Regions from separate parts of the Kitasatospora sp. NBC_00039 genome, predicted to be linked through region 3. Evidence: predicted binding sites of a transcription regulator. Region 3 holds the regulator's gene; each other region holds the start of a gene.

Region 1 (2,267 bases), 1.3 Mb from region 3:
TGTCGGGCCGCCCTCGGGCCCACTCGGGAGTGGGCACGGGCCGATACCTTACCCGGCGATTTTTCACTCTGTGACGGTACGTATGCACACTTGTTGACGCCAAGCCGCCGGTCAGAGCGGCTACTCGTGCGTAAACAGAGGGAAGGTCTGGACCAAAGTCCCGGGTTCCGGCCATCCGGCCGTTCACCGGTCTTCACGGGGTTTTCCCAGCGGACTCCCAGAACCGCGACGTACCGTGGTCACGACAAGATTCACGGGGGTGGGATTTCCGGCGCGCGCCGGTACGTTGGGCATCGACGGGGCCGGTTGCTGCGGGTCGGAGCGGAGGCGGCATGGCGGGGCTGCGGGAGGGTGCCGGACGGGCCGGACCGCCCTACGGGATGCTGCGGTACGGGCTGCGGGCCGGAGTTGCCGGCTGGCTGCTGGCCCGGGTGCCGACGCCCCGGCGCAACCCCTTCGCGCTCGGCTACCTCGCGGTGGTCGGAGCCACCACCACCTTCGCCAAGCTCGCCGACCCGGACCTCGTGCTGCGCCTGCAGGAAGCGTCCAGCTCGGACGGGCACAACCTGATGCACCACCCGCTGCGCGCCCTGCTGTTCAGCGGTTTCTGGGTGGCCGGGACGATCTGGATGCCGTACCTCTGGGCCTTCGCCTTCACCGTCGCGCCGCTGGAGCGGCGGGTCGGGCCGGGCCGGGCGGCGGCCGTCTTCGCCGTCGGGCACGTCGCCGCCACACTGCTCTCCCAGTCGGTGGTGATCGCCGCCGTGGCCGCGGGGCGGCTGGAGGCCGGGGCGCTGGACAACCTGGACATCGGCGTCAGCTACGGCGTGCTGGCCAGCCTCGGCGCGCTGGCCGGGCTGCTGTCGCCGCGCGGGCGGCTGCTCGCGCTCGGGGTGGCGGGTGCGCTGATCGCCGAGCAGATCGCCGGTGACCGGGACCTGGTGACCGGGGTCGGCCACCCGGCGGCGCTGCTGGCCGGGGTGGCGCTCTGGCGTCTCCTGCGACGCACTCCTGACCGCCGCTCGCGCCGCCCCGAGCCGGCCGGGCCGGCCCCGGCGTCCGCCCCGCCCTCCCGCGGGGCCGCCCTGCTCGACCGGATGTGACGTCTCCCGGGCGTTTTTGACAGGCCCGCCCGATGCCTTCCCGCTGCTCCGGGCCGGCGCCTTTGTTCGCTCATGGCGAACGACGGGCCGGGAACATCCGGCGCTCGCCAAACCTTAGTCAGGTCAACTCAACTTCGCTGACTGGGGAGAGATCATGGCATCGACGTCCACACCGCTCACCCTGCCCGTGCTGCCGCTCGACGACGAGGTCGTGCTCCCGGGCATGGTCGTCCCGTTGGACCTCAAGGACACCGAGGTGCGGGCCGCGGTCGAGGCCGCGCGGGCCGCGGCCACCGGCACCGGCAAGCCCCAGGTCCTCCTGGTCCCGCGGGTGGACGGCTCGTACGCGGCGGTCGGCACCCTCGCCACCGTCGAACAGGTCGGCCGGCTGGCCGACGGCCCCGACTCCGTCGGGGGGCCCGCGGCGCTGGTGCGCGCCGTGCGCCGGGTCCGGATCGGCGTCGGCACCACCGGGCCCGGCGCCGCCCTCTGGGTGGAGACCACGCCGTTCCGGGAGTCCTCGGTCGGCACCCCGGTGGCCGGGCGCGCCGCCGAGCTGGTCAAGGAGTACAAGTCGCTCTCCACCCAATGGCTGCGCAGGCGCGGCGCCTGGCAGATCGTCGACCGGGTGGCCCAGACCGAGGGCGTCGGCGAGCTGGCCGACAACATCGGCTACGCGTCCTTCGTCACCGCCGAGCAGAAGCTCAAGGTGCTGCTGGAGGCCGACCAGGTGGCCCGCCTGGAGTACGCGCTGACGCTGCTGCGCGACCACCTCGCCGAGGAGGAGGTCAACGACACCATCCGCAAGGACGTCGAGGAGGGCGTGGCCAAGCAGCAGAAGGAGTTCCTGCTCAGGCGGCAGCTGGAGGCCGTCCGCAAGGAGCTGGCCGAGCTGAACGGCGACCCGGCCGACGAGGAGGGCGACTACCGCGCCCGGGTCGAGGCGGCCGACCTCCCCGAGAAGGTCCGCGAGACGGCCCTCAAGGAGGTCGACAAGCTGGAGCGGGCGTCCGACCAGTCGCCCGAGGGCTCCTGGATCCGGACGTGGCTGGACACCGTCCTGGAGCTGCCCTGGAACGAGCGGACCGAGGACGCCTACGACATCGCCGGCGCCCGTGCCGTCCTGGACGCCGACCACTCCGGCCTGGCAGACGTCAAGGACCG
Region 2 (2,267 bases), 3.8 Mb from region 3:
GGTGCACCGTGCCGACGGCGGCGTTCAGCTCGCTCATCCGCCAGGAGGCGCCGAACCGGACGTGGTGGTTGGTGGTGAACGATCCCTTGCCCTGGTCACGGTGGATCCGGGCCTCGTCGCGCAGCTCGGCCGACTCGGTGAGGATCATGCCGCCCTCGCCGCTGGTGGTGACCTTGGTCGGATAGAACGAGAAGGCGCCGGCCAGGCCGAACGACCCGGCGGGGCGCCCGTCGTAGCTGCTGCCGTGGGCGTGTGCGGCGTCCTCCACCAGCGGGATGCCGCGCCGGTCGCAGATCGCGCGCAGGGCGTCCACCTCGGGGGTGATCAGCCCGCCGATGTGCACCAGCACCACGGCGGCGGTGTCCGGGGTGAGCGCCGCCTCCAGCGTCTCGGGGCTGAGGGCGAAGGTGGCCGGGTCGACGTCGGCGATGACCGGCCGCCCACCCGCGTGCAGGATGGCTCCGGCGGTCGCGTAGAAGGTGACGGCCGGGACGACCACGTCACGGTCGCGGACGTCGACGGTGCGCAGGACGATCTCCAGCGCCGCAGTGCCGCTGGCGACGGCGACCGCGTGCGTGGCACCGTGCTCGGCCGCGAAGGCCTCCTCGAACCGCTCGGTCCAGGGGCCGAGCGTCAGCGCGCCGGTGGCGAGGATCTCCGTCACCGCGTCCGCGACGGCCGAACGGTCGCTCTCGTCGAAGACGATGCGAGCGGCTGGAACGCCCATCGGGCCTCCTCCGGCAGCAGGATGAACACTTCATCGAACAGGCATCTCTGGGAAACACGTATCTCCGGGCAGACCGGGCAAAAACGGTCGGGCCAGGCACATCACGCTACTTCGCCCGCCCGGCCCCGGCCCGTCGTCACCGCCCACCCGGGTGATCCGCGGCCCCCAGCCCGCCGCGCCCCGCCGCCCTCGCCCGCCGCCCTCGCCCGCGCCCGCCGCCCGCCCAAGGGCTCCGGGAGGCGACCCCTCTGTCGCCCTGCGCAGGCCGCGGATACTCCGTCCGGGTGTCGCCATCGCTGCGCACACAGCACTCACCGGGCGTGTCCGAGGACGCCCGCGGCGCCCTCCCAGGCCCGGGCGCCCTCCCAGGCCCGGGCGCCCGACCAGGTCCGGCCGGGTCCGGCCGGGCCGGAACGGGGCGGCGGGGTGCCCACGACGGAGCGACAATTGACTCGGCCCGACTCAAGGCCCGCAGCCCGGCGGGGCCTGTGCGGAAGGAGGCCGGCGATGGTTCGTTCGGTCGGGATAGACCTGGGCACCACCAACTCCGTCGTCTGTGTCCTGGAGGGCGGCGAACCCACCGTCGTCCCCAACGCGGAGGGCGCCCGCACCACGCCGTCGGTGGTGGCGTTCGCCAAGGCCGGCGAGGTGCTGGTCGGCGAGGTGGCCAAGCGGCAGGCGGTGACCAACGTGGACCGCACCGCCCGTTCGGTGAAACGGCACGTCGGCGAGGCGCAGTGGCGCTTCCCCGAGGCCGGCGACGTGGACGGCCGGCGCTACACCGCGCAGGAGATCTCCGCCCGCGTGCTGCAGAAGCTGAAGCGCGACGCCGAGGCCTACCTGGGCGAGGACGTGACCGACGCCGTCGTCACCGTCCCGGCGTACTTCAACGACTCCCAGCGCACCGCGACCAAGGAGGCGGGCGAGATCGCCGGCCTGAGGGTGCTGCGCATCGTCAACGAGCCGACCGCGGCGGCGCTCGCGTACGGGCTGGACAAGGAGAACGACCAGACGATCCTGGTCTTCGACCTCGGCGGCGGCACCTTCGACGTCTCGCTGCTGGAGATCGGTGACGGGGTGGTCGAGGTGAAGTCCACGAACGGCGACACCCGTCTCGGCGGCGACGACTGGGACCAGAAGGTCGTGGACCACCTGGTGCAGCAGTTCAGGAACGGCTACGGGATCGATCTCGCCAAGGACAAGATGGCCGCGCAGCGGCTGCGCGAGGCCGCCGAGAAGGCCAAGATCGAACTCTCCTCGGCGAGCGAGACCAGCATCAACCTGCCCTACGTCAGCGCCTCCGCCGACGGTCCGCTGCACCTGGAGGAGAAACTCACCCGCGCCCAGTTCGAGCAGCTCACCGCCGACCTGCTGGAGCGGTGCAAGGGCCCGTTCCACCAGGCGGTGCAGGACGCCGGGATCCAGGTGTCCGACATCGACCACGTCATCCTGGTCGGCGGCTCGACCCGGATGCCGGCCGTCACCGAGCTGGTCAGGTCGCTCACCGGGAAGGACCCGCACAAGGGCGTCAACCCGGACG
Region 3 (2,267 bases):
TGATGCCGAGACGTCGGGCTATCACCCGGTGGTTGGTGCCTTCGAGGAGCAGATCGATAATGGTCTGCCGCAATCGGGAGACCACCTGCTGCGGAACGGTCCGGCCGCCGGTGAAATCGAGGCCGCGGTTCCAGTTGCGCTCGAACACCTCGTGGAAGAGGAAGTGGATGACTGCCGGATCGTAGATGAAGGCAGCGACGTTGAGGTCTTCCGCGACCGGAATCACGGCGAGGAGCCGGTCGACGATGATCAGCCGCGTGTAGGGCTCGTCGAGCGTGCGGAACTTGCCTCCCGCCTCGGTGATTTTTGCGACGTAGTCCCGGGTCGGCGCGTGGTACCGGGTGCTCGGGTGGTAGATGGTCCGCGTGGATATGCCGCGCTTCAAATCACCCAGGTCGTCGGAGATGGCTCGCGAGAGGACCTCCGGAGGCCGAGGTCCGCCGGGCTGGGCGGCGAGTATCTCCTCCTTTGCCGAGGTCACGGCGTGGTTTATCCGTTGGGCGATCAGTGCTTTTCCGTGCACGTATTCAATGATCCCGCCGGTCGACTCCGGCCGGTGGAATGCCTCGGCAAGGCCCTGTAGGTCGCTCGGGACGGCTATGGCGCGCGCCAGGAGGTCAAGCGCCTGCCGCTGCCACGTGGTGCTCAGTCTGGTGGCCAATTGCTGAGGGTCGACCGCCACCAGGACCTGGGGGTCATCGGTGTCGGGAATGAGCAGGCCGATATCGAGCAGTTCGCCGAGATGGCCGTAGCTGCTGTCGTGGATTTCTTTGCGGTTGATGCGGCCACGGGTGCGGATAATCAAGAGGTAGAGATCGTGGGCGGCGGCGGACAGCGTGCCCGCGCTGACAACATCCGGACCGGAGTCGTTCCTCCCGCTCATTCACGGCTCCTTCTCGATGACCGAACTGGCCCCATGGTGGTACTGGCACCTCACCGCGATCCTAGATCGTGAGGCGGATGCAGGATCGGGCATTCTTCCACTGCTGCGTGGCGAACCTGTTGACTGGCACCCTCTCACCAACGGACAGCCGCCGGCACCCCCCCGACCAGAGGGAACCGGCGGCCGTGTCCAGGCTCGGCAAGTCAGCGCTTGGGCCGCCACACCACCAGGGCGCTGGACTGGGTGGGCGGCTGGTAGGGCACCAGGTCGCGGCGGTAGGAGGCGTGGATGGTGGCCTCGCGCTGCTGGAGGGTGGTGGCGGCACCTTCGAGGGAGTCGGCGAGCTCGGCGATGCGGGACTGGAGGGCGGTGACCTGGTTCTCCAGCTCGATGATCCGCTTGATGCCGGCCAGGTTGATGCCCTCGTCCTGGGAGAGGCGCTGGACCTCGCGCAGCTGCTGGATGTCGCGGGCGGAGTAGCGGCGGCCGCGGCCGGCGGTGCGGTCGGGGCAGACCAGGCCGAGACGGTCGTACTGGCGCAGCGTCTGCGGGTGCAGGCCGGAGAGCTCGGCGGCGACCGAGATCACGTAGACCGGGGTGTCCTCGGTGAGGACGTACTGCGGGGGCGGGGCGGCCCGGCGGGCGCGCGGGGCGCTGCCGGGGAGGCCTTCGCCCACGCCGGGGCCGATCGGGCCGCCGGGGCCCAGGGGGCCGAGCGGGCTGCTGTCGGGGGTCATCTGGTCGTCACGCTCCCTTCGCCGCCTGGAACAGGGCGGCTCGTGGGTCGTCGGAGGCGGTGGCCTCGCGGTACTGCTCCAGGGCCGTCAGCGCGTCGCCGGTGACGTGCTGGGGCACCACGACCTCCACGGTGACCAGGAGGTCGCCGCGGGTGCCGTCCTTGCGGGTGGCGCCCTTGCCGCGGGCCCGCAGGGTGAGGCCGTTGGCACTGCCGGGGGGCAGCTTGAGCTTCACCGAGGGGCCGTTGAGCGTCGGCACCTCGATGGTGCCGCCGAGAGCGGCTTCGGGGAAGGTGACGGGCACCGTCACGGTGAGGTTGTCGGCCTTGCGCCCGAAGACGGGGTGCGTGTCGACGTGCACGGTGACGTAGAGGTCGCCGGCCTGGCCGCCGCGCTCGCCCTGGGCGCCCTTGCCCTTGAGGCGGATGCGCTGGGCGTCCTGGACGCCGGCCGGGATCCGGACCTGCATGGTGCGGGCGGAGCTGGCCCGGCCGCTGCCGTGGCAGTCGGGGCACGGGTCGTCGACGATCATGCCCCGGCCACGGCAGTCCCGGCAGGGCTCGGAGAGGGCGAAGGCGCCCTGGCCGCGGCTGACGGTGCCGGCGCCGACGCAGGTGGGACAGACCCGGGGGGTGGTGCCGGCCTTG

Evidence for each region. The regulator HspR, encoded in region 3, represses chaperone genes until heat shock. The targets are predictions, from matches to a motif close to TTGAGNNNNNNNNNCTCAA.
Region 1: the regulator HspR is predicted to act here: its motif matches at 1,217-1,235, upstream of lon (endopeptidase La).
Region 2: the regulator HspR is predicted to act here: its motif matches at 1,175-1,193, upstream of dnaK (molecular chaperone DnaK).

The regions. Positions count from the first base shown of each region.
Region 1 covers NZ_CP108289.1:3,440,392-3,442,658, reverse strand. Annotated here, with positions in the region: gene OG286_RS15160 (rhomboid-like protein) at 333-1,103, shown strand; gene lon (endopeptidase La) at 1,258-2,267, shown strand, end outside.
Region 2 covers NZ_CP108289.1:887,851-890,117, reverse strand. Annotated here, with positions in the region: gene OG286_RS04365 (DegT/DnrJ/EryC1/StrS family aminotransferase) at 1-727, opposite strand, end outside; gene dnaK (molecular chaperone DnaK) at 1,235-2,267, shown strand, end outside.
Region 3 covers NZ_CP108289.1:4,694,887-4,697,153, forward strand. Annotated here, with positions in the region: gene OG286_RS20735 (helix-turn-helix domain-containing protein) at 1-883, opposite strand, end outside; gene OG286_RS20740 (heat shock protein transcriptional repressor HspR) at 1,087-1,620, opposite strand; gene dnaJ (molecular chaperone DnaJ) at 1,628-2,267, opposite strand, start outside.